DNA from 4 places in the Metabacillus sp. cB07 genome. Region 3 is predicted to be linked to each of the others. Evidence: riboswitches for the same ligand, from Rfam matches in the RefSeq annotation. Region 3 holds a riboswitch; each other region holds the start of a gene.

Region 1 (7,748 bases), 570 kb from region 3:
ATTAATTTGGATTATGACAGCTTTTCCCTCAGCTGTCAACTGACTGTGAAAAGAGATTTAAAGATTTTATTCTTTCAGCTGCTTCTCTCAATCTCTCTTCAGAGGTTAAAAGTCCCGCACGGACATACCCCTCACCGAACGTCCCGAATCCAATGCCCGGCGCCACGCAAACATGAGCGTGTTCCAGCAGATAGTCAGCGAATGATTCCGATGTGAATCCCCCGGGTACAGGCAGCCAAGCAAAGAATGATCCCGGAGGAGCCTCCACTTTCCAGCCGGTGCCGTTCAGTGCGTCTATAAACGCCGCACGCCTGCTTTCATAGCGTGCGACAAGCTCGCTGACGCAATCCTGCGGGGCAAGAAGAGCAGCAGCTGCTGCTTCCTGTATTCCGCTGAACACACTGACAAACATGTGATCCTGGAAAAGATTAATCGACTCTATGACGCTTTTATTGCCGACTGCAAACCCGATCCTCCACCCTGCCATATTATACGTCTTAGACAGCGTATAAATTTCAATTCCAGTCTCTTTTGCTCCCTCGGATTCAAGAAAGCTGACCGGCTTTTTGCCGTCAAAGCCAATTGCTCCATAGGCAAAATCATGCACGACGCAAATGTCATTTTCTTCAGCAAACGCAACCGTGTCATCGAAAAAGCTCCGGCTTGCAACTGCCCCTGTAGGGTTGTTCGGATAGTTTAAAAACATGAGCTTAGCATCCGCCTTCGCTTTTTCAGAGAGCTTGGAATAGTCAGGCAAAAACTCATTTTCCTTCAAAAGAGGCATATATTCCATACGGGCCCTCGCAAGCTCTACGCCTGACCAATAATCGGGATAGCCCGGGTCGGGAACAAGAACCGTCTCACCGGGATTAAGGAGACACTGCGGAATTTCGACAAGACCTGCCTTTCCCCCAAATAGAATCGCCACTTCTGTGTCAGGATCCAGTGTAACGCCATATTCCCTTTGATAAAATTCTGTTATCGCCGTTTTCAAAAAACGCTGTCCTCTGAACGGGGAATATTTGTGATAGTCCGGTTTGCCTGCTGCTTCCTGCAGGGCTTTTACAATATGAGGCGGCGTCGGCTGATCCGGATTCCCCTGGCCAAGATTAATGACATCATGTCCGGCCTCAATACTTGTGTTAACTTTTGCAACGAGACCTGCAAAAAATTGTTTTGGAAGATTATTTAATAGCGCTGATTGCTCGAACTTTTTCATCTTTGCACCTTCTTATGAAAATTCTTGAAATTCTAGTGAAAAATCATATATTGTTATAGTCAGCTTGTAAAGGAAAATATTTTTTAGCGGAGATGACGCATATGAAACTTAAAATCGCCTGCCTTCAGACAGACATTGCTTTCGGAAAACCGGACGAAAACATTGCAGCAGTGGAAGAAAAGATGAAATCCATCATGCTTAGCGACAAACCTGATGTGATTGTACTGCCGGAGTTATGGACGACCGGATATGACCTGACACGTCTTGATGTGCTCGCAGATGATGAAGGAAAACGCACCCCCTCTCTGATGAGCGGACTTTCAAAAAACTGCTCGGTTAATATCATAGCAGGGTCTGTGGCTAAAAGGACAGAGGCAGGGGTAACGAACACCATGTACGTGTTTGACAGACAGGGTGAACTCTTGCACGAATACAGCAAATTGCACCTTTTCAAACTGATGGATGAACACTTATATCTAAATGGCGGCACAGAAAAAGGGCTTTTTAAGCTTGAAGGAATTCAAAGTGCCGGAGTCATTTGCTATGACATTCGTTTTCCAGAATGGATCCGCGCTCATACCGTTAATGGAGCTGAGATCCTGTTCGTTGTCGCAGAGTGGCCGCTTCCGAGACTTCATCACTGGAAAACCATGCTGATCAGCCGCGCGATTGAAAATCAGTGCTATGTTGTGGCGTGCAACAGGTCCGGTGCTGATCCGAAAAATGTATTTGCCGGCCATTCCATGATCATTGATCCATGGGGAGAAATTCTTGCTGAAGCAGGGACAGAGGAAGCCGTTCTTACAGCAGAAATCGACCTGGAAAAGGTAAAAGAAATCCGAAAGCAAATTCCCGTTTTTGAAGACAGACTTCCGCATTTTTATTTGTAACTTTCTAAAAAAAAGCATTGACATTTTTCTTTAAAACCTGTTAACATTCAGAACAAGTGATCAATTGTGAATTATTTGAAAACAAAACCTAATATAATCTCTTATCAAGAGCAGGCGGAGGGATTTGGCCCTATGATGCCCAGCAACCGACCGTAATACCATTGCGAAATGGGGCGCAGCTTTTTGCGCCGGAAGACTTCTTCCACAAGGCACGGTGCTAATTCCAGCAGAAAGACATCTTTCTGGCAGATAAGAGGTGCGAAGCCTGCGCCTTCAAGCCTCTTTCCCTGTGAAAGAGGCTTTTTTACATGTACATAGTCTCTTTCTCAGACGACATGTTCTTGCTGCTGGCAGTAAAAGTCCATATGAAACCGGAGGAAGAATTCCATGTCAAACTATCAATCTTATGAACCATTAACAGAAAGCGCTGCCGTCACACTTGCCCTCAGGCTCGGATTATTTGAGGAAAAAAGCGTGCTTTCCTGCACGGAAATAGGAGACGGCAACTTAAATCTCGTTTTCCGCATTACCGATCAAACAAATAAAGGCCTGATCATTAAACAGGCTCTTCCATATGCAAAGGTTATTGGCGAGAGCTGGCCGCTTACGCTTGACCGCGCAAGAATTGAAAGCAGCGCCATGCTCAAGCAGTCTGAAACGGCAGGAGAATACGTGCCGAAGATTTATTACTCAGATGAAACACTTGCCATTACAGCCATGGAGGACCTATCCCATCTTCAGATTGCACGCGCCGGTTTGATCGGAGGCAAAGAATTCCCACTTCTTGGGCGCCACATTGGTGAATTTCTCGGAAAAACCCTTTTCTACAGCTCGGATTTCGCTTTAAATCCGCAGACAAAAAAGCATCTGGTAAAGCAGTTTTCAAACCCTGAGCTCTGTAAAATAACGGAAGATTTCGTTTTTACAGATCCCTTTTTTGATGTGGAATCAAACAGTTTTGAAGATGAACTGAGACCTGCAGCAGAAGCCATTTGGAACGACACGGAACTGAAGCTTGAAGTTGCCAAGCTGAAGCATAAATTTTTAACAGAAGCCGAGACTCTTGTTCACGGAGATCTTCATACGGGCAGTATTTTTGCAGATGATGAAACGACAAAAGTCATCGATCCGGAATTTGCTTACTATGGTCCAATTGGTTTTGACTACGGGCATTTCACGGCAAATTTATTAATGAATGCCATTTCACGCGAGGAAGCAAAACAGCAGGTCCTCCTGGATCATATTGAAACGGCGTGGACTGTATTTGCCGAGGAGTTTTCTAAAGCATGGGAGAAAGACGGCCTTGAAGTTTACACAGGAATCGACGGCTATCTTTCCTTCATCCTGGAAAAAACATTTGAAGATGCGGTTGGCTTTGCAGGTGTGGAAATCATCAGAAGGACCATAGGGCTGGCGCACGTTGCAGACCTTGATTTAATAGAGCCGCATGACAGAAAGATTGAAGCTAAAATCCGCGCGCTCGAACTCGGAAAGAAACTTGTCAAGCACCGCAGCAGCATCAAAACACCTGCACAAATTGCAGACTATTTCAAACAAGTACCTGTCAGATAAGGAGCATTCACCATGACATACCAGCAATCGATCATACCCCGTTCTGTCGAATGGAAAGAATCCTATATCCGCCTTCTTGATCAGCAGAAACTGCCTGCTGCGACGGAATATCTTCACCTCGAAACGGTTGAGGATGTGTGGGATGCCATTAAAACCCTTAAAGTGCGCGGAGCCCCTGCAATCGGCATTGCAGCTGCTTTCGGGCTCGCGCTCGCGGCAAAAAACTATGAAACAGATGATATTTCGAAATTTCAAAAATGGCTTTCCCGCGATCATGATTATCTTGCCAGTTCAAGGCCGACTGCCGTCAACCTTTTCTGGGCTCTCAGCCGCTTGAAAAACAGTGTGCAGCATGCCATATCTGCAGAAGAAGCAAAAACAGTTCTGCTGCATGAAGCGATACAAATACAGGTTGAAGATGAAGAAACGTGCAGGAAAATCGGCGAGCATGCTCTGCCTCTTTTTAATGAAGGCGACGCTGTTATGACCATATGCAATGCAGGCTCTATTGCCACAGCAAGATACGGAACGGCTCTCTCGCCTTTTTACCTGGCAAAAGAAAAAGGCATCCCTTTGCGTGTATACGCCTGTGAAACACGTCCTGTGCTGCAGGGATCAAGGCTGACAGCATGGGAGCTTATGGAGGCAGGCGTTGATGTAACGCTGATTACAGACAGTATGGCTGCGCATACGATCCGCACAAAACAGATCTCAGCCATCATTGTCGGTGCTGACCGGATTGCTGCAAATGGAGATACAGCCAATAAAATCGGCACCTACGGCCTTGCCCTTCTTGCACATGCTTTCCAGATTCCGTTCTATGTAGCTGCACCTCTTTCGACCTTTGATCCTGCAACAGGCAGCGGAGCAGACATTCCAATAGAAGAGCGTGATGCTGCAGAAATCACTCACATAGCGGGCTGCCGCGTTGCACCTGAAGGAGTGCAGGTATTTAATCCCGCATTTGATGTAACGCCTCATGAACTAATAACCGGCATTATCACAGAGGAAGGCGTTTTATCCGGAGACTACCTGCTGGAAATAAAAAACCTCTTCCAACAAGCCAAAAAGTAGAGCCATCCGGCTCTACTTGATTTGTTTTGTGAAGTGGATGATGGGCTTGCCTTTGTGCACTCCCTCTTTAAAAGCAGAATACCCCATCTTGATCCAAAACTTCCTCCCCCGCTCATTTTCGGTCAGGACTCCAAGCCTCATTTCAGAGAACCCTTCATCCAGAAGCAGCTTTTCTGCTGTCTCATATGCTGCAGCGGCATACCCTTTTCCATGATAAGAACGGTGAAGAATAAACAAGCCAATCCATGGTTTTTTATCACTCGGATTAAGCGGGCAATATTCGAATATGCCTGCAGGAAAATCGCCGTCCATGATTAAAAATCGTTTGGCACTGACTGCTTTCCCTTCTTCCCTGTCTTCTGCTATGTCCTGCTTATTAAGCATTTCCCTGTCTTCAGAAATTAAGTTATACGCAGGATTTGAGTTCATGATACAGAGTTCTGCATCAAGGAGATGCTTGTCCTGCACCGGTACAAATGTCAGCATACAATGCCCCCTATTCAATCTTCGCCCAAAGCTCTTTAGGGTTCAGTTCATAGATGCTGTTCTCGCGGTACATCATATGATTCACTATAAATTCCCGCCTGATCGTCGCAAAATCTTCGTGGTATTTTTTTATGATGTCATTGATCTCTTTTTCCGGATATTTTCTTCCCGGCTCAAATTCTTTAGCCAAGTGATATAAAACAATAAGCCTTCTTTTCCGCTGCGGCGGAATGGTTTTTAATTTTCCATCTTTTGTTAAATAGTTCCCCAGAATTCTCGCATGTTCACCCGTTTTTTCCTGATTCATCTCAAGCTCCCCTTTTCCAGTGACAATTTCCATCATCCCAAGTGAAAGCTGCTGCAGCAGCTTTTCGTTCACCTGAAAATAGACGGTGTTTTTTACCCGTTTTTCAGTGACAACGCCTGTCTCCCTTAGTTTCGCTAAATGATGTGTGATGGTAGGCGGCGTCAAACCCAGTATTCCGGCCAGCGCCTGCCCGTTTTTAGGGCTTTTCGCCAAAAGAGCCAGAATGCGGATGCGTGTGGCATCTCCCATTACTTTGTGAAATGTGACAAGTTTGCTGAGCTGTATAGTTGTTCCCCTCCATCTAATTCGATTATTATCTAATTAGATGATAATCGAATTAGATATTTCTGTCAATCTCGGTTTTGAAAAACTGGCGCTTTGCCTGGGAGGGGGTAATTGCTGTTATGGGATGTTTGCAGCACAAACTCAGATTGTCGCGAATACGTTTTCGTTCTTAAGCGACTTTTACAACACTAACCCTGACTAGCACAGTGGTGAAAGTATTCTTAACTGTTGTTTACAACACGAACTCTGACTGGCACAGGGGCGAAAGTGTTCTTAAACAATGTTTGCAACACAAACTCTAATTCACAGCAAGAATAAAGTGTTCTTAAACGATGTTTGCAGCACAAACTCTGATCCGCAACAAGACGAAAGTGCTCTTAAACAATGTTTTCAGCACAAACTCTGATTCACAGCAAGAAAAAAGTGCTCTTAAACAATGTTTGCAGCACAAACTCTGCCCCCCAACAAAACAAAAGTGCTCTTAAAAGCTGCCCCCAGCACAACCACACAAAAAAAAGACCCAAGCATTCAGCTTGAGCCCATGTCATCATAATTTCGTCCGGATATCCCACAGTTCAGGAAAAAAACGGTGATCGAGTACTTTTTTTAAATAGGTGACGCCTGAAGATCCGCCTGTTCCTTTTTTGAATCCAATGATCCGTTCGACTGTTTTCATGTGGCGGAAACGCCATTGCTGAAGCCAGTCCTCAATATCGATCAATTTTTCAGCAAGCTCATACAAGTCCCAGTAGGTGCCGGGATTCCTGTATACTTCGAGCCAGGCTGCCTCTACTGAAGGATCGCCTTTATAGGTCAGAGAAAGATCCCTGCTCAGAATCTCATCTCTAATCGGAAGCCCTGCTTTAGCGAGTGCCTGAATTGAAACATCATAAATGCTTGGGCTGTTAAGGGCTTTTGACAGCTCGCTGTGCAGCCCTTCATCTTTTTTGTAAATTTCCAGAACATGCGTGGTTTTATAGCCGAGGGCAAATTCAATCAGTCTGTACTGATGGGACTGAAATCCTGAAGCCTGGCCAAGCTTGTCGCGGAACTGCACATATTCAGACGGCGTTAATGTAGAAAGCACGTCCCAGGATTCGATAATCTGTGACTGGATTTTTGAGACGCGGGCAAGCATTTTAAATGCCATCGACAGGTTTCCATCTTCGATTGCCTGTATGCTCGCCTGCAGCTCATGCAGAATCAGCTTCATCCATAATTCGCTGACTTGATGGATAATGATAAACAGCATTTCATCATGATGGCCAGATAATCGGTTCTGACTGCCAAGCAGCTGTCCGAGACTCAAATATTCCCCGTATGTCATCCGGCTGCTGAAATCGGTATGTATCCCTTTTTCGTCTTTTGGATCTTTCATGATTTTCCCCCCGCCCCAATTCTCCTCATGCAAAAGGAGTTCATCGCTTGAACTCCTTTTCACTTTATCTGTTCTTATCAGTTAAAATCAGCTTTTTCTGTTCTTCTGTCAGCACATGCATGGCAGTCAGGAGACTCGTATAAAATGCAAGTTTATTCGGCCTTTTCCACATTTTAAGCCCGCCCTTCCAATTTGCCCTTGAGCAACTTTTTTATCCTTATCAAATGATATGTCGCGAAGGCTAAAAAGTGACAAGCAAACCTACATTTTATATGGTATTTTTTCCAGGTCCAGCAGCACTTGCTTTAAATGAACATTCGCTCCTGCATACCCCGTCATTCGGCCGTTTGCTCCGATTACCCGGTGGCATGGCACAATGATGGGAAGATTATTTTTTCTGTTGGCCTGTCCGACTGCGCGGACAGCTTTTGGGTTGCCTGTCTTTACAGCGATGGCCTGATACGTGCAGGAAGTGCCATAAGGAATTTCAGTGAGCGCCTGCCACACCTTTTCCTGAAAGGCTGTTCCCTTTTGCTT
Region 2 (7,748 bases), 730 kb from region 3:
TTACTGCGATAAATTCATCCCGAACGGCCGGAATAAAGAGAAGGACGGCAGCAAGACCGATAGCAGCATATCCGCCAAGGAGGCCAAAGCGGTAAAAAATACTTCCAAGCACAAAGAACATGGCCTGAAGAAAGAAGCAAATGGCAGTATCCACATAAAAATTAGTCAAATACGGAAACTCACTTTCAAGGATCATCGAAAGATAGAACAATTTCAGCTCGCCCGGTCCAAAAGCTTCCATTGCTTCGAGCACCATAATTAATACAGTATGGGAAGCAGCCATAAACAATGCAAGCATCAGCAGGAACAAGCTTGTCGTCACATAATAATTCCGTCTTGTCGCGCCCATTTTGATGCTGAACGGATACGTTTCTTTTACTGTCAGGAAACCGGCAATCGAGCTGAAAATGTAAACCGCCATTCCGCTTGAAACCGTCAAATTGCCTCCGGTTGATAACTGAATTCCGTAGGATAAAGCCATACATGCAATGAGAATACTCCAGAAGATCGTAAGGGAATTCCGGATGTCCAATACTTCAAACAACAGTATGCCGCGGCACTGTCTGATCATGCTGATACCCCGCCTTTCGTTTTTTCGGTCAAGTAAACCATCAATTCCTGCACAGGCACATGCTCTACTTTGAGTCCTGCTTTTTGGGCCTCTGATTTACTCTCTCCATACAGCACTGCCTGTTCCATGCTGCCGAATGCTTTGCGGTGAATGACATTCTTTCCTGCTGTAAATGCGGATACATCTGATCTTGGGCCGTTCACGATAAACGATTCCGCGCGAAGCTCATCGGCATTTTTCTGCATCAAAAGCTTTCCGTCCGAAACAATCAGCACTTCTTCAAGCAGCCTGCTGACTTCATCGATAAGGTGTGTGGAAAGGATGAACGTTCTTTCCCGGACCTCATATTCCTCCAGCAGAAGATCATAAAACCGGCTTCTGGCTGCAGCATCAAGGCCGATATACGGTTCATCGAAGATGGTGATAGGAGAGCGGCTTGCGAGTCCTACTGTGATTCCGAGCGCAGACTCCATTCCTTTTGACAGGGATTTAACTTTCATTTTCTTATCCAGTGAAAATTCCTCAAGGAGTTTTTCAGCTGTTTCAAGGCTCCAGTTCGGGTAAAAGTACCCGGCAAACTTGAAGATGTCGCCGATTTTCATTCCCTTTTTAAAATTTTCGCTTTCATTGATAAGGCAGATCGATTCTGTAATTGCCTGATTTTCAAACGGCTTCTGGCCCCCGATCAGAACCTCGCCGCCATCAGGCATGACCTGCCCTGCAAGAATTTGCATCAGCGTGGTTTTGCCTGCTCCATTTCTGCCGAGAAGACCGTAGATTTTATTCCCTTCAAGTTGCATTGTAATGGCGTCCAATGCTTTCTTTTTCCAATATTCTTTTGTTAATCCCGTGATGCTAACGTTCATTTGCTCCGCCCCCTTTTTCAAGCATTTCTTTCAAATCGCTCACACTGATATTCAGCTTTTGCGCCTCGGATTTCAGCGGCAGGATATAGGCTTCAAAAAACTGCTCCTTGCGCTGATGAACCAGCTTGCTCTTTGCCCCGTCTGCTACAAACATCCCAATTCCCCTTTTCTTAAAAAGAATGCCCTTTTCAACCAGCTGATTAATTCCTTTTGCTGCAGTTGCAGGATTGATCTGATAGTGCGCTGCAAATTCATTCGTTGACGGCACCCTTTCTCCTTCCTGCACTAAGCCATTGATGATATCGTCTTCAACCTGTTCTGCAATCTGCTGAAATATCGGCCTGTCAGTGTCTAAAAATGGATTCATGTGACTGACCCCTCTTCCTGTCTGTTCATTGGTTAGTTACTTATGTAATTAACTATATATCTCATTGGCAATCATTGTCAAACTTATTTGTAAACTTTTTCAATAAATAGGCAAAAAAAGAAACGGAGGCATTTGCCATCCGTTTCTTTTATGCGTCTTTGAATGTTACGTTCGTTACCTTTTTCGTCTTTTCGCTGTACTCCACATAGACGAAAATCTCAAACGTTTTGCCCCGCTCCTTAAGAACAAGCTTGAAGGTTTCTGTTGAGATGATGCCTTTTGTCTTCTTCCCGACATGAAGATAATCGGTGATCTGTGCACCGGGGTATTTTTCCATCGTTTTTTTCATAGCTACTCTTCCGTACTCTTCGTACGACTGAACGTGAGCTTCAGCCGAGGCTTGAGTCTGTCCCTGAACAAGAACGGCCGGAAGACAAAGGAGCAGAAGAATAAGAATCCGGTTCATGTGCAGCACCCGCTTTCTTTTTCTCATAGGGTCTGCAGAGGACTGAACTTTATGCAGTCATCTCTTTTACCATAAAGACCTGCTCTGCTTTTACGATGAATCCCTCGTCTTCAAGAATGCCGCAGACAGAATGAGCTCTCGGGAAATTCACGGCTGTCCTGCTGACGTCAGCTTTATTTGAAAACGCAAATGCTTCGTGCAGCAGAGATTTAAGGACATCTTCTTTGTTTTCATGCTCAGGGTGAGCTTCGCACTGAAACAGGAGAATCCCGGAAAGCTTTCCTTCCTCGTCGTATTTGCGTTTTGAAAGGGCATAGCCAATCGTTTTTCCGTTCTCAACCGCAAGCAGCGCTTCACCGTCACGAATGTTCTGCCACTGCACCTGCCATGGAATCAGCCTGCTGCAAAAAGAGTGCTCCGCTAAATTATGCGGCTTTTTCCAGTGAATATCATGCGTTAGAGCGGGCGGATCGAGTGTCAATGGAGCCGAATATCCGAGGTGAACAAGCTGATCTGCCGTCTGATATCCCATCTTCTCGTACAGCTTGATTGCCCGGTCATTATGCGAAAGTGCTTCAAGTGTAGCCGTGTGGACTCCTTCTTTTTCATAGATGGACAGGACTTCTTCCATCATCTTTTTCCCGACGCCTTTGCTTCGGAATGCAGGGGCAACTCCGGTGCCTCCGTTCCAGGAGACGTTTTTGCCGTCAATGGACCTGACGCCGTTTAAGATCAGTCCGACGGGTTCGGTTCCGTCAAAAGCCACAATGGACAGCGCGGGTGAAAGATTCTCAAATACAAGTCTGTTCAGAAAGGCTTCAAGTGTGAGAGTCATATCAAAATCATAGCCTTCAAACCCCTTGTTCCATGCAATCAGTGCATCTTGAAGTGTACATTGGGACAGCCGTTTACATGTAATCATTCTCTCTCCCCTTTTCTTACGTACATAAACACCATTTCTTCAAGTGTCTTCATCTGTTCCCGGAACGGATAATCGTTTCCGATGACAGAATAATGAAGGCAGGTGCCGTCAATTGTTCCCCATACCAATGACGAGATAATAGCGGGATCCGCATCCGGCCGGAATTCCAGCTGATCAATTCCTTCCTGCAAAACCTCCATCAGCAGCGTCCGGTAAACCTCTTCATACCGTGCGGTCATCACCCGTTTCAGCTCTTCATCCCGTCCTGAATGAATCCAAAACTCAAGGTGAACCCCGATCATCCGCTGCCAGTCCGGTGAAAGCTTGATCTCCAGATAGTTTTTGAAGAACTGTCTGAGTTTCTCTTCGGCCGTTTCCTTTTTACGGAAACGTTCTTTTAACCCTGCTATATTCTCTTCCGTCTTCCTTTGCATCAGCTGCAGATAAATGTCTTCCTTGCTTTTGAAATAGTTATAGATGGCTCCTTTGCTCAATCCGGATTCAGCTACAATGTCATCGATGGTGGCCAGCTGAAATCCTTTTTCCCCGAATGCCTTCAGAGAGCTGTCCAGAATATGCCGCTTCTTCTTCTCCTTATATTCCTCTGATACAATTGGAGCCATTTGCAGCCCGCCCTTCTTTTTTTAAAACCGACTATATAGTCCATATTATTCCATACACAGTGAAAAATTCAAACAATTTTGATTATAGATCGAGTAAAAACTGCTTTTGAATGTGCATCATATAAGACCGCTGGAAAGAGGAGGAAATAATGATATGATAAATTTATACGCCCTTCGAAGAGAAATGCATCAACAAATTGTTACTCCTTGGCGGAATAAATATTACCTTTTTGAGGTGGAAAATGATCATAGAGACTTTGGAATCTTTGAAAGCGAATCTAGATGGAGATGGTAGATTTCGAATTCATTTAAATGATGGTACGGCAGCAGATAAGAAATGTTTGTTTTTTGAACCCGCTTCATTACAAGAAATAAATGAGTTTAAATTTGATTTACCGGATGACTATAAGACGTTTTTGACCTTACATAATGGTGGAAGAATATTCACTGATGATTGGGGGAGTGGCATTTTTGTCCATAGTTTAAAGGAAATAATACAAGAAACTCTCTCTATTTCTCATCTAATTCCGGAAAAATACTTTTGTGTAATTAGATACGCAGATGTAGGATATTTTTTAATAGACGAACAAAAAGTTGAAAGAGGGGAAAAAGATTATTTATTGTATGAGGACATTGATACTAGCAATCCTCCACAAAACCTTAAAATGACCTTTGAAGAGTTTATAGAAAAACTAATTAAATTTGAAGGTGAATTATTCTGGTTAAAATGAAATAAATAGAAAAAGTGCCGATACGGAATTGTATCGGCACTTTTTCCACTTCTTTATTTCCACATTGCATCATTAACAAAAAATTAAAATAATTTAGATCTTAACTCGAGTTAAATCTGCCATTTGACTTTTGCACCGCAACCCCTTAATGTAGTAAAGGTATTTTTTAAAACACACATATCATCTTCTTATTAAGAGAGGCAGAGGGACTGGCCCTGTGATGCCTCGGCAGCGGACTCGCAATCCTTGTGAGTGCTGTGCCAATTCCAGCAAGCCATGCGCTTGAAAAATGAGAAGAGCTTATTTCCATTCCGGATATAGGATCTCTTCTTGTTATCAAGAAGAGATCTTTTTTTATGCAGTCAGTTTTTATCTGCAGAGAGCGGAACACTATGATTACGGAAGAAACGAAAGGTGGTTATTATGAAGACAAAAGCTAACGGCTGGGCACTTTTGCCCCTCGTTATTTTCATCGGACTATTTGTGGGATCGGGCATCATCACAGGAGACTTCTATAAAATGCCGATCCTTGTGGCAATCCTTGTTGCCGCAGCAGCAGCCCTTATCATGAACCGGAAAGAAAGCTTCACATCAAAAGTGGAGAGTTTCTCAAAAGGAGCGGGACACCCTGACTTAATGATCATGGTCTTTATCTTTATTCTTGCGGGTGCTTTTTCGGAAGTGGCAAAAGGAATGGGCGCCGTTGAGTCGACGGTTAACCTGGCACTGTCCTTCCTGCCTCAGAGCCTGCTGATTGCAGGGCTGTTCATCATCGGCGCGTTTATCTCGCTTGCGATGGGTACCTCTACAGGTACGATTGCCGCTCTTGCTCCGATTGGAGTCGGAATAAGTACAGAGGCAGACATTTCAGTGGCTCTTGCAATGGGTGCCATTATTGGCGGGGCCATGTTCGGAGATAACTTGTCGTTCATCTCGGATACAACTATTGCAGCTGTCCGAACACAGCAAACAGAAATGCGGGACAAATTCAAAGCAAATTTCTTTATCGTGCTGCCCGCAGCCATTATTACGTGCATTGTGCTTGTCGTCATCACACTGGGCGGACAGGCACCAGTTACACCTGAAGCGTACAGCTGGGTAAAAATGCTTCCATACATCGGGGTTCTTGCAGCAGCACTGCTTGGAGTAAATGTCATTGCTGTTTTAGCAGGAGGCATTATCCTCGGCGGAGTTATTGGAATGGCAGACGGAAGCTACACACTAACAGCGTTTCTGCAGAAAATAACAGACGGCATCATGGGAATGGCTGAGCTTGTCATTCTTTCGCTCCTGATTGGCGGTATGGTAGAGCTGATCAAGCGAAACGGCGGCATTCACTTCATTCTTGAAACCATGACGAAGCGTATTTCTTCTAAAAGAGGGGCAGAATTTGCGATTGCGGGCCTTGTCAGCTCTACGAACCTTGCAACGGCAAACAACACAATCTCGATTATTGCAACGGGCCCTCTTGCCAAAGATATGGCGGACAAGTATGAAATCGATAAACGTAAATCAGCAAGTCTTCTCGATATCTTCTCATGCAGCATCCAGGGACTGATCCCATACGGTGCGCAGATCCTTTCAGCGGCTGAATTTGCTTCCATCTCCCCGACAAGCATTCTGCCGTACTCCTTTTATCCGGTACTGATTGCTCTATGTGGTATTGTGGCGATTTTGATACAGTTTCCGCGGTTTAAAAGAAAAGCAGCGTAAGAAAAAACAGCGTCCTAAATAACACGGTAAATCATATATCAATCAGCATACTAATTTGCATAGAAATTAGTATGCTTTTTTTGATATTCGCAGGAAAATCCACCTTCCCTTTATTGGTAATCCGACACGTTTCCTGCTGCATTTTCTTTTTTTGATCTTCAAAGGAAAAAGTAGTTGACACCAAAAATAAATTTATGATATCATTAAAAATTTGATAAAAAATAATCTATATGTTAAGCTTTAGAAGGTTACCATATATGGAGGTGGATTATTTGTTTCAAATTGGCGATAACATTGTTTATCCAATGCACGGAGTCGGTATCATTAAAGCTATAGAAGATAAGGAAATATCAGGGAAAAACCAGCAATATTATGTCATAAATATGTTAATAGGCAATATGCAAGTCATGATTCCTACGGATAAAATACTGAGTTCACGTATACGCCCAGTTACTGACATACTTGCATTAAAGCACATCATACACATTTTTCAGCATGGAGAATCAGATAGATTACTGTCGTGGAAACAAAGGTATAAAGTGAACACGGACAAAATTAAAACCGGCAACATACAAGAAGGTGCTGAAGTTATACGTGATTTAATGCGTATGAAGAAAGAAAAAGCACTTAATACAAGCGAAAAAAAAATGCTGGATAGCGCACATGAATTTTTGATTAGTGAACTGGGAGTCATTAAAGGAATCACTGATCATCAAATAAATAGTTTCTGTTAAGGCTGATTATAGATAATGTCTTACAACTTCCTGAATCTTACGGGAATGTGATTATTATTAAAAGCAAATCTTTTCAAAAACAGCCCACTTCTTCAGCTCACTATTAGAGCATTCACCTCTTTTGTTATTTCTGCAATCTAATCCATTTCTATTTTTTTAATTTCTTTTACGAACGTTTGAAGTTTCATCAAAAAACTCGATAAAATAGTTATTTTTGCAATCCTGACTCACACTGGCGCGGACAAGGAGCCGTAAGGATGAAAGAGAGGTAGGGCTTTCATTGTTTTAGGTATACAAAATAGTATCCAGTCCGGTTATTTCCAGAAAAAAATAATCAATATTGAATGGTGATTTTTTCTTCTTAATGTAAAAAAGATAATCGAATTGGTAACACCATATGGTCAAATATAAAAGAGGCTGGGCTTCGAATAATTCACCTTTTTCTGTGTTATTCAGGAATTCACCCTGCTGCCTTAGTGGTTGGCAGTGAATTTTCATATTTTAATTTAAAAAGTATAAAAGCCGGTGACATTTTACTCCTCGTAAAATGTCACCGGCTTTTTCAGTTCAGAGGAGGGTTTTGTCCCAGCCTCTTTTTATTTTTTCATTAATCCATACAGCAGAAACTGAATGGTATATTCTTTTTCCGCCTCATCATCCCAATCCAAATCCGGAAGAAGAATAAACCTTGCAAACAAAAAGCCCATAATGCTGGTCACAATCATCCTCAGCACCGTTTCAGGCGGCATTTTAAC
Region 3 (7,748 bases):
CCCTTTTCCAATTTTGCAGGATGGTTTATTGTCGCCTTCATTCTGCATGCTGTCATCTACTTTCTTGTACATAGTGAAATGAACGTAAGCGGCATCTGGCACAGCCGGATGGTCCTTGTTTTTATTCTGATGCAGGCCATGTTCATCCTATTGGCGCTGATCAGCAAACTGTGGCTTGCCGTTTCGGTCACCCTTGTGCTGACTGCTGCATCGCTTGCGGTTTACTATTATTCTTTAAAGAGGCTCCCTCATGATTGAAGCAGCCAAAAAGCCTTACTTTGAAAAGTTGTTTTCCCTTTATAACAGGCAGCTGTTTAAGCGCCATTTTAACGGGATCTACCTCGATGGTCCCGCCGAGCTGCCGGATCAGGCTATTATCTGCATGAATCACAGTTCGTGGTGGGACGGTCTTCTTCTTTTACACTGCAACCAGGTAAAAATAAAACACGATATTTACATCATGATGCACGAAAAAGGCCTTAAAGAATTTCCTTTTTTTAAAAAGCTCGGCGCGTTTTCTGTTAACCGAGGGAAACCGAAAGACATTGTGCTTTCTCTTCAGTATGCCGGCAGAAAACTGGATGAGGGCAAGTCCGTCTGTCTTTTCCCGCAGGGGGATGAAATGCATCTTGAGAAGCGCCCTCTCGGCTTTTTGCCCGGGGCTATTTCATTGCTTGAGAAACACCCTAACGTACCGGTTCTTCCCGTCATCTTTTACTATTCCTTTGGAGACCGGAAAAAGCAGGATCTTTTCGTCCGGATCTGTCCTCCCATAAGATACAAAGAACTTAAAGGGACATCCCGTAAAGAAAAGAACAGTTGTTTTGAAGAGCTGTTTACAAAAGAACTCGATTCCCTTAGACAGCAGGTCATTGAAAAGAACGTCAGCGGGTTTGAGAATGTGTTATAGAAGAAAGGACGTTTCCCTATGAAAAAAGCAGTCGTCATCGGAGCCGGTCTTGGAGGGCTGTCAGCGGCCATTACTCTTGCAAGCGAAGGCTTTCAGGTGGATGTCGTGGAGAAAAACAGGCATGCAGGCGGAAAGCTGATGCCTGTTTCCCTTTTAGACTATCATTTTGACTTTGGTCCAAATACGATTACCATGCCTCAGGTTTTTGACCGCGTATTTTCAAAGGCAGGCATGAGGATGAGTGACGTTCTGAACATGAAAAAGCTTGATGTTCATACGCGCAACGTATTTAGCGATGGAACGGTCTTTGATTTCACAAGCAATTCCGCATCCATGAAAGAGCAGCTGGAGAAAATCGATCCGTTTGCCGCACAGCATTATGATGAATTTCTAAAAGAAATTACAAGATTGTACAAACTGTCTGAAACGCACTTTTTCCCAAAAATGTTTCAGTCGTTTGCAGACTACCTCTCACCTTCACTTGGAACCGCGCTTCTAAAAGTCCGTCCGCTCGAGTCCATGCATCACTTTTTCAGCCGATATTTTAAAAACCCTGAGCTGATAAAGGCGTTTGACCGGTATGCGACATACATCGGCTCCTCCCCGTATATCTCTCCTGCCACTTTTTCAATGATCGCTTATCTTGAGCTTGTCCAGGGCGTTTTTTACGCAGAAGGCGGGAATGTGAAAATTGCAGAAGGATTTAAAGCAGCCGCAGAAACACTCGGCGTGCGGTTTCATTTTGGGGCGAAGGTAAGCAGGCTCGAAGTGAAAAATAAGAAGGTATCATCTGTTCTGCTTGAAGACGGACAATCTTTTCAAGCGGATGAAGTCATCATGAATGCCGACCTGCTTCAGGCTTATCCTGAACTTGTTGACGAGCAGCACCGTCCGGGATTTAAAGCTTCAAAGCGCGACAGCTACCAGCCGTCCATCTCTGCATTTGTCATTTTGGCCGGCCTGAAAAAAAGACATGGGGAGCTCCTGCACCATAATGTCTATTTCTCCAAGGATTATAAAGAGGAATTTAGTGATCTGTTTTCTGAGCATCGCTACAGCAGCGAACCGACCATCTATATCAGCAATTCCTCGTATACGGACAAAAGCGTATCCCCGTCAGGAGATAATTTGTTCATCTTGGTCAATGCCCCCGCTCTTACAAGAGAGGGCGAGCTTGCTGCCGATGCAGAAGCCTACAAGGAACGGATTTATGGTATTCTGGAGGCAAAAGGACTCGAGATCAGGAGTCAACTAGCCTGTGAAAGGGTCATAACTCCCCTTGAAATCGCAGACACGTTTGGAGCATACCGCGGAGCTCTTTACGGTATTTCAGCCAACAGAAAAATGGATGCCTTTCTCCGCCCTTCCAATTTTTCAAAAGACATCCGCAACCTATCCTTCGTCGGCGGCAGCACCCATCCCGGAGGAGGTTCGCCCATGGTAACCCTGAGCGGATTGAACGTCGGAGAGGCTGTTGCTTCAAGGTACAGAAGCTAAAAAACTGTTTCCCTGAATACGGGAAACAGTTTTTTATTAGCTCGTCACCGCTTTATCATCTCACGTCCCGCAATAAGTCCTGTAAGGCTGATCGTCATTTGGAGGAAGCTTGCAGTATTCTTCCTGTTCCGGGGAGTACGCATAAGGATTTTCCAATACACGCAGCAGCCTCTCAGTCACACTGTAATCTCCATCTGCCGCGGCTGCAAGGGCCTCTTCTACCCGGTGATTACGGGCAATAACGGCAGGGTTGCTGTTTTTCATCAACTGCAGCGAATCCTCTTTTGATTGGTGCTGCCTTCCCAGCCTCTCTTGCCAAAGACGATTCCACTTTCCAAACTCCTCTGATTGAAACAGGGCAGAGTCCCCGTATGATCCAGTCGTTAGCGACCTGAACGAATTTGTGTAATCCGCACGATGCTTCTGCATCATCTTCAGCCATTTCTGAACGAGTGACTCGTCCTCTTCTTCCTGATGAAACAAGCCCAACTTGTCCCTCATTCCATTAAGCCAGTACTGCTTATACAAATCACTGTACCCTGAGAGGGCATCCTGCGCAATCTCAACCGCCTTTTCCTCATCCTCATGAAGCAGCGGCAAAAGCGATTCAGCCAGCCTTGCAAGATTCCAGCCGCCGATGTAAGGCTGGTTTCCGTATGCATAGCGGCCGTTTACATCTATGGAGCTAAACACGGTTTCAGGATTATATGCGTCCATGAAGGCACATGGTCCGTAATCGATGGTTTCTCCGCTGATTGTCATGTTGTCGGTGTTCATGACACCGTGAATGAATCCTGCAAGCTGCCATTTCGCAATAAGTTCAGCCTGCCGGTCAATCACTTTCTTTAAAAAAGACAGATAGGCGTGTTCATTTTCTTCAATCTCCGGATCATGCCGCTTGATTGCATAGTCGGCAAGGGCCTTCAAATCCTCTACGCCTCCCCAGTTAGCCGCATACTGGAAGGTGCCGACCCTAATGTGGCTAGAAGCGATCCGGGTAAGAACCGCACCAGGCAAAAACGATTCCCTGATGACAGGGTCTCCCGTTGTGACCACCGCAAGACTCCGTGTCGTCGGGATGCCAAGACCGTGCATGGCTTCACTGATGATGTACTCCCGAAGCATCGGACCAAGGGCAGCGCGGCCGTCACCTCCCCGGGAGAATTTCGTTCTGCCTCCACCCTTCAGCTGAATATCGATTCTTCTATCATCAGGCGTCAGGTGTTCTCCAATCAGGATCGCACGGCCGTCGCCAAGCATTGTAAAATGGCCGAATTGGTGACCTGCGTATGCTTGTGCAAGCGGCTCTGCACCATCAGGAATCCGGTTTCCTGCAAAAACGGCCGCATCCTTTTTTAATGTGTCAGCATTGAGCCCGAGAGAAGCAGCCAGTTTTTCATTAAATATCACAATTTCAGGAGAACTTGCCGGGGCCGGTTTCTGACTGGCAAAAAAGAGTGACGGAAGACGCATATAGCTGTTGTCAAAGTTCCATCCGCTGATTGAATTTTTCATCCTGTCTCCTTTTCTTTCTTTAGTTGGTTATCTTTTGTTATGACCCAATTATTTCAGAGGAAGCAGAAATACTCAAGGAAAGACGCAAAAAAACAGCCCAAAACGGACTGTTTTCATTCTCCTCTATTTATTTCCCTTCCATCCACTCAGGCTTTCCGAATCCTTTAAAATCTTTGTCTATCGCTTTCTCAAACTCGTCTGATTCAACAACGGCTCTAATATCTTCGGCGATTTCAGAATCTGCGTCTTTTGTGTTCATCACAACACGATTGCGGTGCACGTCATTCATATTCTCCAGAGTCACCGCATCCGCAAGGTCCATTTTAGCCGCAAGGGCAAAGTTCCCCGGCACGGCAGATAGGTCGGCATCTTCTACAGCTCTTGGAAGCTGCGCAGCTTCAATCGGAAGGAACTTCAGTTTTTTAGGATTCTCTGTCACATCTTTTTCAGATACTTGAAGCGGGCTGACCTCTTCATTTAACTGAATCAGTCCTGCGTCCTTCAGAATATGAAGCGCCCTGGCAGCATTCGTCGGATCGTTCGGAATAGCGACTGACGCGCCATCTTTGACTTCATCAATCTTCTTTACCTTGTCTGAGTACAATCCCATTGGAGCCGTCGGCACTGTGATAATTTCCGAAAGTTCCAGTTTGCTTTGCTCAGCAAATGTTTCCATGTAAATTTTGTGCTGAAACAGGTTGGCATCGAGTTCATCATTGCCCAGGGCATTATTGGGCTGAATATAATCGTTGAACTGAACAACCTCAACTTCATATCCCTTTTTTTCAAGACCGGGTTTAATAGCCAGTTCCACCATATCTGTGTAGGGACCGGCTGATGCGCCGATTTTAATTTCTTTTTTCTCTCCGTTTGTTTCTTCTGCGCCGCACGCAGACAGGATTCCCGCTCCTGCTACTAATAATGCCAACACCATTTTCTTCATGTCTTTTTCCCCCTAGATTGAATAAAAAAATTCCTCCTTCATTCAGAAAGAGGAATCGTATGTATGACGACTTATCTTTCAGAATGAAGGACATTCTGCAGGATTTAGCACCGTTCCATTTAAGGAGGTTGCCGGACGTCGCAGGGCCTGTTCCCTCAGTCACTCTTGATAAGCAAGCTATTAAATTGAATAACGTAATCTTATACTGCGTAATGGGTTCTGTCAATCATTATTTTAGAATAATCAAAATAGTGAGATTAACAGACTGCCAAAAAGCACCGTCCCGATGAAGACGGTGCAGCGCTGAGCTGTGTTCAAAATCAGATTTGCGAAAGAATCGCATGTTTTTCTTCACTTGACACAAAATTCCGCTCACCGAACACATTGTAGTCATTCAAGCGGATTTTATTAAGGATTGCACGGTAGAAGTGTCCGGCAGCTTTCACAGGTGCGCGGGAATGCAAAGGATATTCATGCATAGTCAGCATCGCTGTATCGTAATGCTTTTCCGCTTCTGCGGCAAGATGCTCCCACACTCTGATAAATTCAGGGGTTACCTTCTGCTGCTGCAGATCAAATTCGGTCATTTTATGTTTTGCCATTACCTCTTCAGGGACGTAAATGCGGCCGCGTTCGAGATCTTCTCCGATATCCCTGAGGATGTTCGTCAGCTGCATGCCGAGTCCAAGAGCGATAGCCCCTTCGCGAAGAACGTTTGTCTTCTTCGGAGCAAGCACCGGCAAAAGCATGAGGCCGACTGTGCTTGCAACGTGATACGAATAATCAAGCACTTCTTCCATAGACTGATAGCGGATTTTGACAAGATCCATTCCCTGGCCTTTAATCATGTCCCGGAAGGCTTCCACATCCATATCGTAATTGGTGAATGTATCGTGCAGGGCCACCCACATGAAATTATCTTTAGAGTAATCCCCTCTTAGAAAAGAGTCGAATTCAGCCGTGAATTCCATTAACTCTTCACTTGGCCTCTCTCCCTCGTCTACGATGTCATCGACGATTCTGCAGAAGGCGTATACAGCCCACACTGCTTTTCTTTTTTTAGGAGGCAGAAGCGAAAAAGCTTTATAGAAAGTTTTAGAATGATGCCGGATGACTTCTTCACATTGCTGATAGGCCTGTTTTAAATCAACCACTCAGACTCACTCCTTCCCTCTCTTTGTTTTGATGATCGGATAAGATGGCAGAAACCATCAGCTTCGCCCCCTGCATAACGATCGGGATCCCGCCTCCGGGGTGGATCGAAGCTCCTGCTGCATAAACGTTTGTGAGCTTGGATGGTTTAACCTGCGGTCTGAACACGCCGGATTGGAACAAAGTCGGAGCGATGCCGAAGCTTCCTCCCTGAAAGAGTCCTTCCATTTCTTTGTCATCCGGTGTTCTGACTTTTTTCCACTGGATTGACTTTCTGAGACCGGGAAATCCTCTTTCTTCAAGCTGATCAATAACCTTTTCAACAAAACCTTCCTGTTCCCACCAGTTGATCGAGCTGCCTGATGGCACCGGCACAAGTGCGTATAAAACGCCGTGTCCCTCGGGTGCAAGTGAGGAATCGATTACAGAAGGATGAAATGCGTAGATGGAAGGATCTGACGGAACTTCTTTCGTTTCAAAGATTTCTTTCATATGCTGCTGAAAATTCGAGCCCATAAAAAACTGATGCACAGGTGAATCCGTGTAGACTTTGTCCAGTCCGAAGTAAAGCAGAACACAGCTGGATGACGCCGTATAGTTTCTTGCAGGCATTGACTCCTTTGGAATCATCTTTGATGCGCCTGGAAAGTCTCCGTTTAAAACAAAGGCATCCGCCTTGACTTCTTCTCCGTTTACAATCAGAGCTGCTGCTTGCTCTCCCTTTGTTACTACTCTTTCAACAATAGCATTTTTCATCACCTTTACGCCAGAATTTAGAAGGGCGTTTTCAAGAACCGTAACTAGGGATGCATAGCCGCCTTTCAGATAATAAATGCCGTGCTTATGCTCGCTGAATGAAATGAGCGAATAAAGGGCCGGTGAATCAAGCGGATTGCCTCCGATATAAAGTGTCTGCAGGGAATAGGCCTGCCGGATTCTCTCATCCTGAAAATAGGCTTTTAACGAGTTGTTTACAGATTTATAAGCTTTCAGGTGCACGAGCGTTTTCAGGTTGTTGCGCGTCCAGAACGTTCGCTTATCGTGAAAGGATTTCTCGAGAAACTGGTCCTTACCAAGGTTGAAGCGGATTTCCATGTCTTTCATGAACTGAACGAAGCCCTCTTCATTTCCCGGAAAGTTCTCCTTTATCTCCTGGATCTGCCGTTCAATGGAATTATATTTCGTGTACGAAGACCCGTCTTTAAAGTGCAGTTTATAAAGCGGATTGATATTGATTAATTCGTACTGATCACGGCTAATTCCTGCTTCATTCAAAATGGATGTGAGCATTTCCGGCAAAAGAACAATTGTCGGGCCCTCATCAATCCTGTACCCCTGCTCTTCTGTAAAGGCAAGCCTTCCTCCAAGTCTGTCTCTCTTTTCAAACAAACTGACCTCATATCCTTTTTTCCTGAGCATCAGAGCTGAAATAAGCCCGCCAATGCCGCCGCCCGCTATTGCAATTTTCATAGTGCATTCCCCAATTTCTTTTCAGATTTGATTGGTACAGCATGACTGGTTTCGTTCAATATGGCATTGGTCGTGATCCTTGCTGATTCTAGGATGGTTGGAAGCCCGCTGCCCGGATGAGTTCCTCCTCCGACAAGCCAGCAGTTGTTCAGCTCTTCAAATTTGTTATGGGGTCTGAGCACCATCATCTGTGTCAGCTGATGGCCTAAATTAAAGGTTGCTCCTTTATAGACAAGAATGTCTTCTTCCCAGTTCTTCGGC
Region 4 (7,748 bases), 1.6 Mb from region 3:
TTTAAGATATATCCTTCAGAGTTTCTTCCGAAGTGAATCACTTTAGTCGTAAAGTTCTGAGTTTGCGATCCGCGGCCGACTACAACTGATTTTGTGTCGCCGTAAGATCCGTCACCCATAAGGTTTGTCGTATTCTCAGAAATTGTGTTTCCGTCGTTCATCAAGCCGAGAGCCCACTCGATACGGCCATCGCGACCTGCAGTTCCGCGGCGGTTTACATATGTTGTAACACCTTTATTCAAGTGATCAACAGCACCGTACGTTACTTTTGCGTTTGAGTTTGCGAAAACTTCTGTCACGATGTTGAAAATTGCTCCTTCAGTCTCCGTTACAGAAATATAGTTCTCAACATACGTTACTGAGCTGTTGTTATCTGCTACTACGATTACATGGTTGAAAAGAGTCGTAGCCGGATTCTCGTGAACATAAACAGCTTGAAGAGGTGCAGCAACTTCGACATTTTCAGGCACATATACGAACACTCCGCCGTTCATCAAAGCAGCGTTCAATGCTGTCAGGCGGTGCTCATCTACTTTAACGCCATCTGTCATGAAGTATTTTTGCACAAGCTCTGAATGCTCGCGTGCAGCTGTATGAATATCTGTAAAGATAACGCCCTGGTCTTTCAGCTCCTGTGACAGAGATGAATAGGCAGGTGTTGTATCAAGCTGGATGTACAGATTTTTGTTCTCTTCTTCAAGGTCGATAAGAGATTTTACTTCTTCATGCAGACTGTCAAGTGACGTAAGCTTTTCGCTTTTCACTGCATGAGTTTTAAACTCAGTGAAGTTCCATTTGTCAATCTTTGTTTTATCCGGCTTTGGCATAGAAAGGTCTTCAGCTTTTGCAAGAGCCTGTAAGCGCAGTTCTGTTAGCCATTCCGGTTCGCCAAGTTCTTTTGAAAAGCCGGCGACATAGTCATGGTTGAATGTTGTCTCTACTGTCATCTTAATCCCCCTAACGCTTACGCTTCTTGACCAACAGTTTCGTCTTCGATGCCAAGCTCTTGTTTAATCCAGTCATATCCTTCTGCTTCAAGGCGCTGAGAAAGCTCAGGACCGCCTGATTTTACAATTCGTCCCTGCATCATAACGTGCACATGATCAGGTGTGATGTAGTTAAGCAGGCGCTGATAGTGAGTGATGATCAGGCAGCCGAACTCTTCAGAACGCATTTGGTTGATACCTTTTGAAACGACTTTAAGAGCGTCGATATCAAGTCCTGAGTCAATTTCATCAAGAATGGCAATCTTAGGCTCGATCATCATTAATTGAAGAATTTCGTTGCGTTTTTTCTCACCGCCAGAAAAACCTTCGTTCAGGTAGCGCTGTGCCATATCAGGATCCATTTCAAGGAATTCCATGTTTGAATCCATTTTGCGGATGAATTTCATTAATGAAATTTCTTCGCCTTCTTCTTTGCGTGCATTAATAGAAGAACGAAGGAAGTCCGCATTTGTTACACCGCTGATTTCGCTTGGATACTGCATTGCAAGGAACAGACCTGCGCGTGCGCGCTCATCAACTTCCATCTCAAGCACGTCTTCACCGTCAAGAGTGATGCTGCCTTTTGTTACTTCGTACTTAGGGTGCCCCATAATTGCTGATGAAAGCGTAGATTTACCAGTACCATTCGGTCCCATGATTGCGTGGAACTCTCCGCCTTTTATTTCAAGGTTTACACCTTTCAAAATCTCTTTTCCGTCGATTTCCACATGTAAATCTTTAATCACTAATGTTGATCCTGCCATAACTGCTTATACCTCCAATAATCTATAAGATCTGAATTTAATCATTCTCAATTTATTCTCATTCTAATTTTATAACAAATGAAAAGTGAATACAACTTTTTCGGAGGCTGATCCAATTTGCCGCAACCTAAAAGGAACCAGCCTGCGGCTGATTCCTTTTATCCATAGTCTATCCATTCATTTTCCGGTCAAGTTCCGCAAACAGCTGTTTGCTTTTCTGATAGTCCTCTTCACGATTCTTTTCTACTTCCATACGCTTCTCATGGTTTCTGCTGTACACTGCGTACCCCATTTTGTGGGACTGCATAAGAGCCTTTTCCATTTCAGTCGTGTAATTCAAATCAAGCTTCTGCTGACTTGCGTAGATAATGAATCATCCTCTCAGGTTTTGTAAAAACGATACTACTATCGTAATACCCCTTGTAAAAAAGTTCAAACCTGCTGAGAAGGGATAAGAATGAGTGACATACATACAGAGCTCTTCACTGCTCGAAGCAGGCAGAATTTAAAAAGATGCTCTCGTTTCCTTCTGTTTGCTACTGTTTCAGCTGGTTGAGTTCTGTGATGCACTCCTCCTGAACAAGCGTAACAGACTGGCTCATGGCGGCTCCTCCGCCGAATGCAGCCGTCACCCCTACGGTTTCGAGAATTTCCTGTTCGCTCGCTCCCTGATCAAGGCAGCCCTTCGTATGATAAATGATACAGTATTCATCCTGGGAGTAAATACTGATTCCAAGGGCAATCAGCTGCTTTTCTTTTTGGGAGAGAGTCCCTTCTTTAAAGCATTCCTGTGTAAATTCATTATAAAGGTGAGCAAGTTCAGGCATTTTTTCTGTAAAAATGCCAAGGCCTTCTTTGTAGTCGTGCAAAGCTGCTTCGCTTGAGTTTCTCGGTTCAAAATGCTGCATACTGTTCAGCTCCATTCCTAAGATTCAACACCGTTAGTATGCAGAAAAGGGGTCCAGAGTATGCGGAAAAATAAAGGATGCAGCAGCAGCTTATTTGGTTTGGAGTGACTGTTTTCTTCTATATAATATTGATTGTTGTTTGAGGAGGAATTTTCTTTCTAATTTATTTTGCAGTGGTACCCGTTCCCTTTCGCTCCGGGAACTTGCTTTCCGCGGGGAGTGCCTGAAGCTTCCTCGCTGCGCTTGCGAGATCTTCAGTGCCCTCTTCATCCCGCAGGAGTCAAGTTCCCTCCGCTGCAGTGCACTGGAGTTTAGCGACGCCACAAACAGGAAGCATTCTCCGCTCGTCTTGACCCTTTAGCTCTCGTGAATCGTGACCCCGCCGAAAGTGTTCCAAACATGGGTTAGCAGCACTAACTCGGTGCGGGGACACGACGAAAGTGTTCTAATCATGAGTTAGCAGCACTAACTCGGTGCAGGGACACGACGAAAATGTTCTAATCATGAGTTAGCAGCACTAACTTGGTGCAGGGACACGACGAAAATGTTCTAATCATGAGTTAGCAGCACTAACTCGGTGCGGGGACACGACGAAAGTGTTCTAATCACCGCTTTTGATGGTTCTAAATTCTGCAATAAGTGCCATCAAATTATAATCTGCCTTAAGGGTCATATCTGTATGATCCTTTACCTCCCCCACCTAAGATGTGCCTTCACAAGAAAAAAACCCGAACTGATTCCAGTTCGGATTTTCCAAAGGCCGTGCAAATTATTTACCGTCTACAGGCACAACTGCACCTTCGTATTTTTCTTCGATGAACTTTTGAATTTCTTCTGAGTGAAGAACTTCTACAAGCGCTTTGATCTCTTCTTTGTTTTCGTCGCCTTTGCGGACAGTGATGATATTTACGTACGGTGAATCTGATCCTTCAAGGGCAATTGCATCTTTTTGAGGGTTTAGTCCTGCGCCGATTGCATAGTTCGTGTTGATCAGAACAGCATCGCCTTCGTCGTTGTTGTAAGCCTGAGGAAGGATGCTTGCTTCTACATCAGCTTTGAACTTCAGGTTCTTTTTGTTTTCATCGATGTCGTCGACAGTCGCAGTTGTTTTGTCGACTCCTTCTTTAATTGTGATCAGGCCTTCTTTTTCAAGGAGGGAAAGCATGCGTCCGTGATCAGCAACAGAGTTGCTCATAATGATTGTTCCGCCTTCAGGAATATCTTCAAGCGATTTATGTTTTTTAGAATATACACCGATCGGCTCGATGTGGATTCCGCCTGCATTCACAAAATCATAGTCCTTGTTTTCAGCCATTTGTGACTCAAGGTACGGGATATGCTGGAAGTAGTTTGCATCAATTTCTTCACTTGCAAGTGATTTGTTCGGCAGAATGTAATCCTGGAAAGGAACGATATCAAGCTCGATTCCCTTTTCTTCAAGTAAAGGCTGTGCTTCTTCTAAAATTTCAGCGTGAGGAACATTTGATGCTCCGATTTTCAGAGTCTTTGTTTCCTCTCCGCCACCGTCACCGCCGCCGCAGGCAGCAAGAGCGAAAGCAGATGTAGCAAAAACAGCACTTAATAGTAATTTTTTCATGGTGAATATCCTCCCTAACGTTTATCTAATTTTGATGTTATTAAATCTCCAATAAATTGGATTATGAAGACAATGACTAATATTAAAATAGTTGCAATCATCGTTACAGCATTATTGTTCCTCTGGAAGCCTTCCAAAAAGGCAAGATTTCCAAGGCCTCCTGCACCAACTACCCCAGCCATGGCTGTGTAGCCCACAAGAGCGATAGCCGTTACTGTAATGCCGGAGATTAAAGCAGGTGATGATTCAGGAATCAGGACCTTCCAGATAATCGTAGATGTTTTAGCACCCATTGATCTGGCCGCTTCAATGACTCCTTTATCAATTTCACGGAGTGCAATTTCAACCATTCGGGCATAAAACGGAGCAGCTCCGATGATTAATGCCGGCAGTGCCGCCTTTGCACCAAGGAACGTGTCAAGAATGGCCTTGGTAAAAGGAATCAGCAAAATGATCAGCAGGATAAACGGAATCGATCTAAAAATGTTTACAAATGCAGATATGATGACATTAACCGGCTTGTTTTCCCAAATACCGCCTCTGGATGTAAGGAAGAGCAGCAATCCGAGGATGATGCCCAGCACGAATGTCGCTGCCACGGAAAAGGCAGTCATGAACAAGGTTTCACTGGTTGCTTCCCAAACGTTTTCCCATCTCACGTTTTCAAACATTTGAAATCACCTCCGCCTCGACCTCTTGGCTGCGGATGTAGGCCATCGCTCTTTCAAGCTCAGCCTGTTCGCCGTCCATGTGGATAAACAGTGTACCGTAAGATCCGCTTTGAGTCTGCGAAATTTTCCCCTGAAGAATGTTCACCTGAATCGGATGGTTCCGGATCAGGTTCGTAATAAGGGGATTTTCAGTTGAGTCACCTACAAATGTCAGCTGAATAACCATGCCCTGCTTATATTTCTCAAGGATCAGCTCCATTGTTTCCTGCGTGTCGTCCGGCTCTGTAATTTGTTTCACAAAGCGCTTTGTGATGGCCTGCTGAGGCCTTCTGAATACGTCTAGCACTTCACCCTGCTCGACAATTTTTCCGCTTTCCATCACTGCCACACGGTGGCAGATTTTTCGGATAACATGCATTTCGTGGGTAATCAGAACAATCGTCAGTCCTAACCGTTCGTTAATGTCAACAAGCAGGTCAAGAATGGAATCGGTTGTCTGCGGGTCAAGTGCTGATGTTGCCTCGTCACATAGCAGGACTTTTGGATTGTTGGCAAGGGCTCTCGCAATTCCGACCCTCTGCTTTTGCCCTCCGCTCAGCTGGGAAGGATAGGAGTCTTCCCGGCCTTCGAGCCCGACAAGCTTGATCAGCTCTTCTACCCGTTTAGCCCGCTGCTCGCTTTTTATCCCGGCAATCTCAAGCGGAAACGCAATATTTTCACGGACAGTTCTTGACCAAAGCAAATTGAAATGCTGGAAAATCATGCTGATTTCCTGCCGCGCTTTTCTAAGATCGCTGCCGCTGATTTTATCGATGCCCTGGCCTGCCACCTGAATGGAGCCTTCCGTTGGTTTTTCAAGTCCGTTCAGCAGGCGGATAAGTGAACTTTTCCCGGCGCCGCTATAACCGATAATTCCGAAAATTTCACCTTTGTTTATGTCCAGATTGACGGAATCAACAGCCGTGACACGGCCATTCTTCGTCTGAAAGACTTTTCGCACGTCCTTTAGCGTAATCATGAATTCACCTTCTTCCAAAATTCCACTCACTAACATTTTGCTCTATATGGCATTGCTTCATGTTTTTTCTGAAAACAAAAATGCCTTTCTGCAGAAATGAGCAGAAAGGCATATGTGAAAAAACCTTTCTCTCATCTTTCAAAGCTGCAAGCTTTGAGTGAATTGGCACCTTTTCAACAATGTTGACGGTTGCCGGGCTTCATAGGGCACTTCCCTCCACCTCTCTGGATAAGAGACTAACATTTATTAAATTGACTGTATATTTAGTGAGTTTATAGTACGAGAGTGATTCTATCATGCAACAAAAGTACGTGTCAAGAACAAAAGCGCAAGCGCCTTGGTCAGATCCGATAGGCAGATAAGAATCCGGCGAAAAAGTCCGGGTTTGACTTTTTTGACGGATTTGTTCTGACAGAGGATTTAGGCGCTGGAGCTGGACGAGGATAACCTTGTCTTATCGTGCCGTCGATTCTGTCAGTGACCTTACGCCGACAGCCTTCTCAATTGCCTGCTCCAAGTCTTCGAGAAGGTCGTCTATATGTTCAATTCCAACAGAGAGCCTGATTAAATCCTCCGTTACGCCTGATTTTCTTAAGCCCTCAGCGTCAAGCTGCTGGTGTGTCGTGCTGGCAGGATGGATGATGAGGCTCTTTGCATCCCCTACATTCGCAACGTGTGACCACAGCTCTGCAGAGTTGATCACTTTAGCCCCTGCTTCGCGTCCGCCTTCAATGCCGAATACGACAACTGCGCCTGCTCCCTCAGGCAAGTATTTCTCAGCAAGAGCCTGGTCCGGATGCTTTGAATCTTCAGGATAAAGAACCCATTTCACTGCAGGATGTCCGTTCAGATAGTCTACAACCTTCCTCGTATTCGAGATATGCTCTTTCATTCTGACGTGCAGCGTTTCAAGACCGAGGTTAAATTGAAAAGCATTAAACGGGCTTAGAGCAGGCCCAAGATCCCTCAGCAGCTGCACCCTCGCTTTTACAATATAAGCTGCTTCCGGAAGGGCTTCCGCATAAACCAGGTTATGATAGCTTGGATCAGGTGTGGTGAAACCTGGGAATTTTCTGCTGTTCCAGTCGAATTTCCCTCCATCTACAATGATGCCGCCAAGCGTTGTGCCATTTCCAAGCAGCCACTTTGTCGCAGAATGAACAACGATATCAGCACCGTGTTCAAGGGGACGGCACAAATACGGCGTGGCGAATGTGTTATCTACAATCAGCGGAATGCCGGCCTCATGAGCAATTTTTGCAACAGCTTCGATATCAAGCACTTGAAGACTCGGGTTGCCGATTGTCTCGGCAAAAATGGCTTTCGTTTTTTCTGTGATCGCGCTTCTGAAATTTTCTGGGTTCTCCGGATTAACAAATGTGGTTTCAATGCCGTATTTTGGCAAAGTTGTCTGGAAAAGATTATAGGTCCCCCCGTAGAGACTGGACGCAGACACGATTTCATCGCCGGCACCGGCAATGTTCAGAATCGAAAGGGTGATGGCAGCCATACCGCTTGCTACTGCAAGACTTCCGACACCGCCTTCTAGTTCAGCAATGCGCTCCTCAAGGACGGAGGAAGTCGGATTATGTATACGAGTGTAAATGTACCCCTGTTCTTTTAATGCAAATAAGTTTGAAGCGTGCTCAGTGTCATTGAAAACGTATGCATTAGACTGGTAAATCGGAACAGATCTGGCACCTGTTCCAGGATCAGGCTTAAGCCCTCCATGAATGTTGACGGTCTCCAAACGGTACTTTTTTTGAGTCATGATCCATTTCTCCTCCCAAGTTTCAAAAAATAA

Evidence for each region. A riboswitch is a leader RNA that binds a small molecule or an ion and turns the genes downstream of it on or off. The one in region 3 is predicted to bind S-adenosylmethionine.
Region 1: linked by a shared signal. The riboswitch ahead of mtnK (S-methyl-5-thioribose kinase) and the one ahead of JOJ89_RS04685 (MetQ/NlpA family ABC transporter substrate-binding protein) in region 3 are both predicted to bind S-adenosylmethionine.
Region 2: linked by a shared signal. The riboswitch ahead of JOJ89_RS01165 (Na+/H+ antiporter NhaC family protein) and the one ahead of JOJ89_RS04685 (MetQ/NlpA family ABC transporter substrate-binding protein) in region 3 are both predicted to bind S-adenosylmethionine.
Region 4: linked by a shared signal. The riboswitch ahead of JOJ89_RS17975 (methionine ABC transporter ATP-binding protein) and the one ahead of JOJ89_RS04685 (MetQ/NlpA family ABC transporter substrate-binding protein) in region 3 are both predicted to bind S-adenosylmethionine.

Annotation. Positions count from the first base shown of each region.
Region 1 is NZ_CP069296.1:1,494,905-1,502,652, reverse strand. It holds gene JOJ89_RS07500 (pyridoxal phosphate-dependent aminotransferase) at 29-1,219, opposite strand; gene JOJ89_RS07495 (carbon-nitrogen family hydrolase) at 1,321-2,109, shown strand; SAM riboswitch class I at 2,208-2,365, shown strand; gene mtnK (S-methyl-5-thioribose kinase) at 2,497-3,681, shown strand; gene mtnA (S-methyl-5-thioribose-1-phosphate isomerase) at 3,694-4,755, shown strand; gene JOJ89_RS07480 (GNAT family N-acetyltransferase) at 4,768-5,241, opposite strand; gene JOJ89_RS07475 (DUF2087 domain-containing protein) at 5,252-5,833, opposite strand; gene kynA (tryptophan 2,3-dioxygenase) at 6,381-7,211, opposite strand; gene JOJ89_RS07465 (methylated-DNA--[protein]-cysteine S-methyltransferase) at 7,473-7,748, opposite strand, start outside.
Region 2 is NZ_CP069296.1:200,863-208,610, reverse strand. It holds gene JOJ89_RS01200 (hypothetical protein) at 1-571, opposite strand, end outside; gene JOJ89_RS01195 (ABC transporter ATP-binding protein) at 568-1,437, opposite strand; gene JOJ89_RS01190 (GntR family transcriptional regulator) at 1,427-1,804, opposite strand; gene JOJ89_RS01185 (DUF3889 domain-containing protein) at 1,953-2,270, opposite strand; gene JOJ89_RS01180 (GNAT family N-acetyltransferase) at 2,320-3,192, opposite strand; gene JOJ89_RS01175 (TetR/AcrR family transcriptional regulator) at 3,189-3,815, opposite strand; gene JOJ89_RS01170 (SMI1/KNR4 family protein) at 4,058-4,546, shown strand; SAM riboswitch class I at 4,732-4,842, shown strand; gene JOJ89_RS01165 (Na+/H+ antiporter NhaC family protein) at 4,967-6,259, shown strand; gene JOJ89_RS01160 (CarD family transcriptional regulator) at 6,517-6,993, shown strand; gene JOJ89_RS01155 (TetR/AcrR family transcriptional regulator) at 7,590-7,748, opposite strand, start outside.
Region 3 is NZ_CP069296.1:927,044-934,791, reverse strand. It holds gene JOJ89_RS04705 (carotenoid biosynthesis protein) at 1-258, shown strand, start outside; gene JOJ89_RS04700 (lysophospholipid acyltransferase family protein) at 251-910, shown strand; gene JOJ89_RS04695 (phytoene desaturase family protein) at 929-2,407, shown strand; gene JOJ89_RS04690 (protein adenylyltransferase SelO) at 2,468-3,922, opposite strand; gene JOJ89_RS04685 (MetQ/NlpA family ABC transporter substrate-binding protein) at 4,050-4,865, opposite strand; SAM riboswitch class I at 4,934-5,040, opposite strand; gene JOJ89_RS04680 (phytoene/squalene synthase family protein) at 5,186-6,019, opposite strand; gene JOJ89_RS04675 (phytoene desaturase family protein) at 6,012-7,487, opposite strand; gene JOJ89_RS04670 (phytoene desaturase family protein) at 7,484-7,748, opposite strand, start outside.
Region 4 is NZ_CP069296.1:3,499,481-3,507,228, forward strand. It holds gene sufD (Fe-S cluster assembly protein SufD) at 1-947, opposite strand, end outside; gene sufC (Fe-S cluster assembly ATPase SufC) at 965-1,750, opposite strand; gene JOJ89_RS17955 (YuzK family famiily protein) at 1,920-2,090, opposite strand; gene JOJ89_RS17960 (carboxymuconolactone decarboxylase family protein) at 2,287-2,658, opposite strand; gene JOJ89_RS17965 (MetQ/NlpA family ABC transporter substrate-binding protein) at 3,428-4,255, opposite strand; gene JOJ89_RS17970 (methionine ABC transporter permease) at 4,270-4,926, opposite strand; gene JOJ89_RS17975 (methionine ABC transporter ATP-binding protein) at 4,919-5,944, opposite strand; SAM riboswitch class I at 6,073-6,179, opposite strand; gene JOJ89_RS17980 (O-acetylhomoserine aminocarboxypropyltransferase/cysteine synthase family protein) at 6,399-7,715, opposite strand.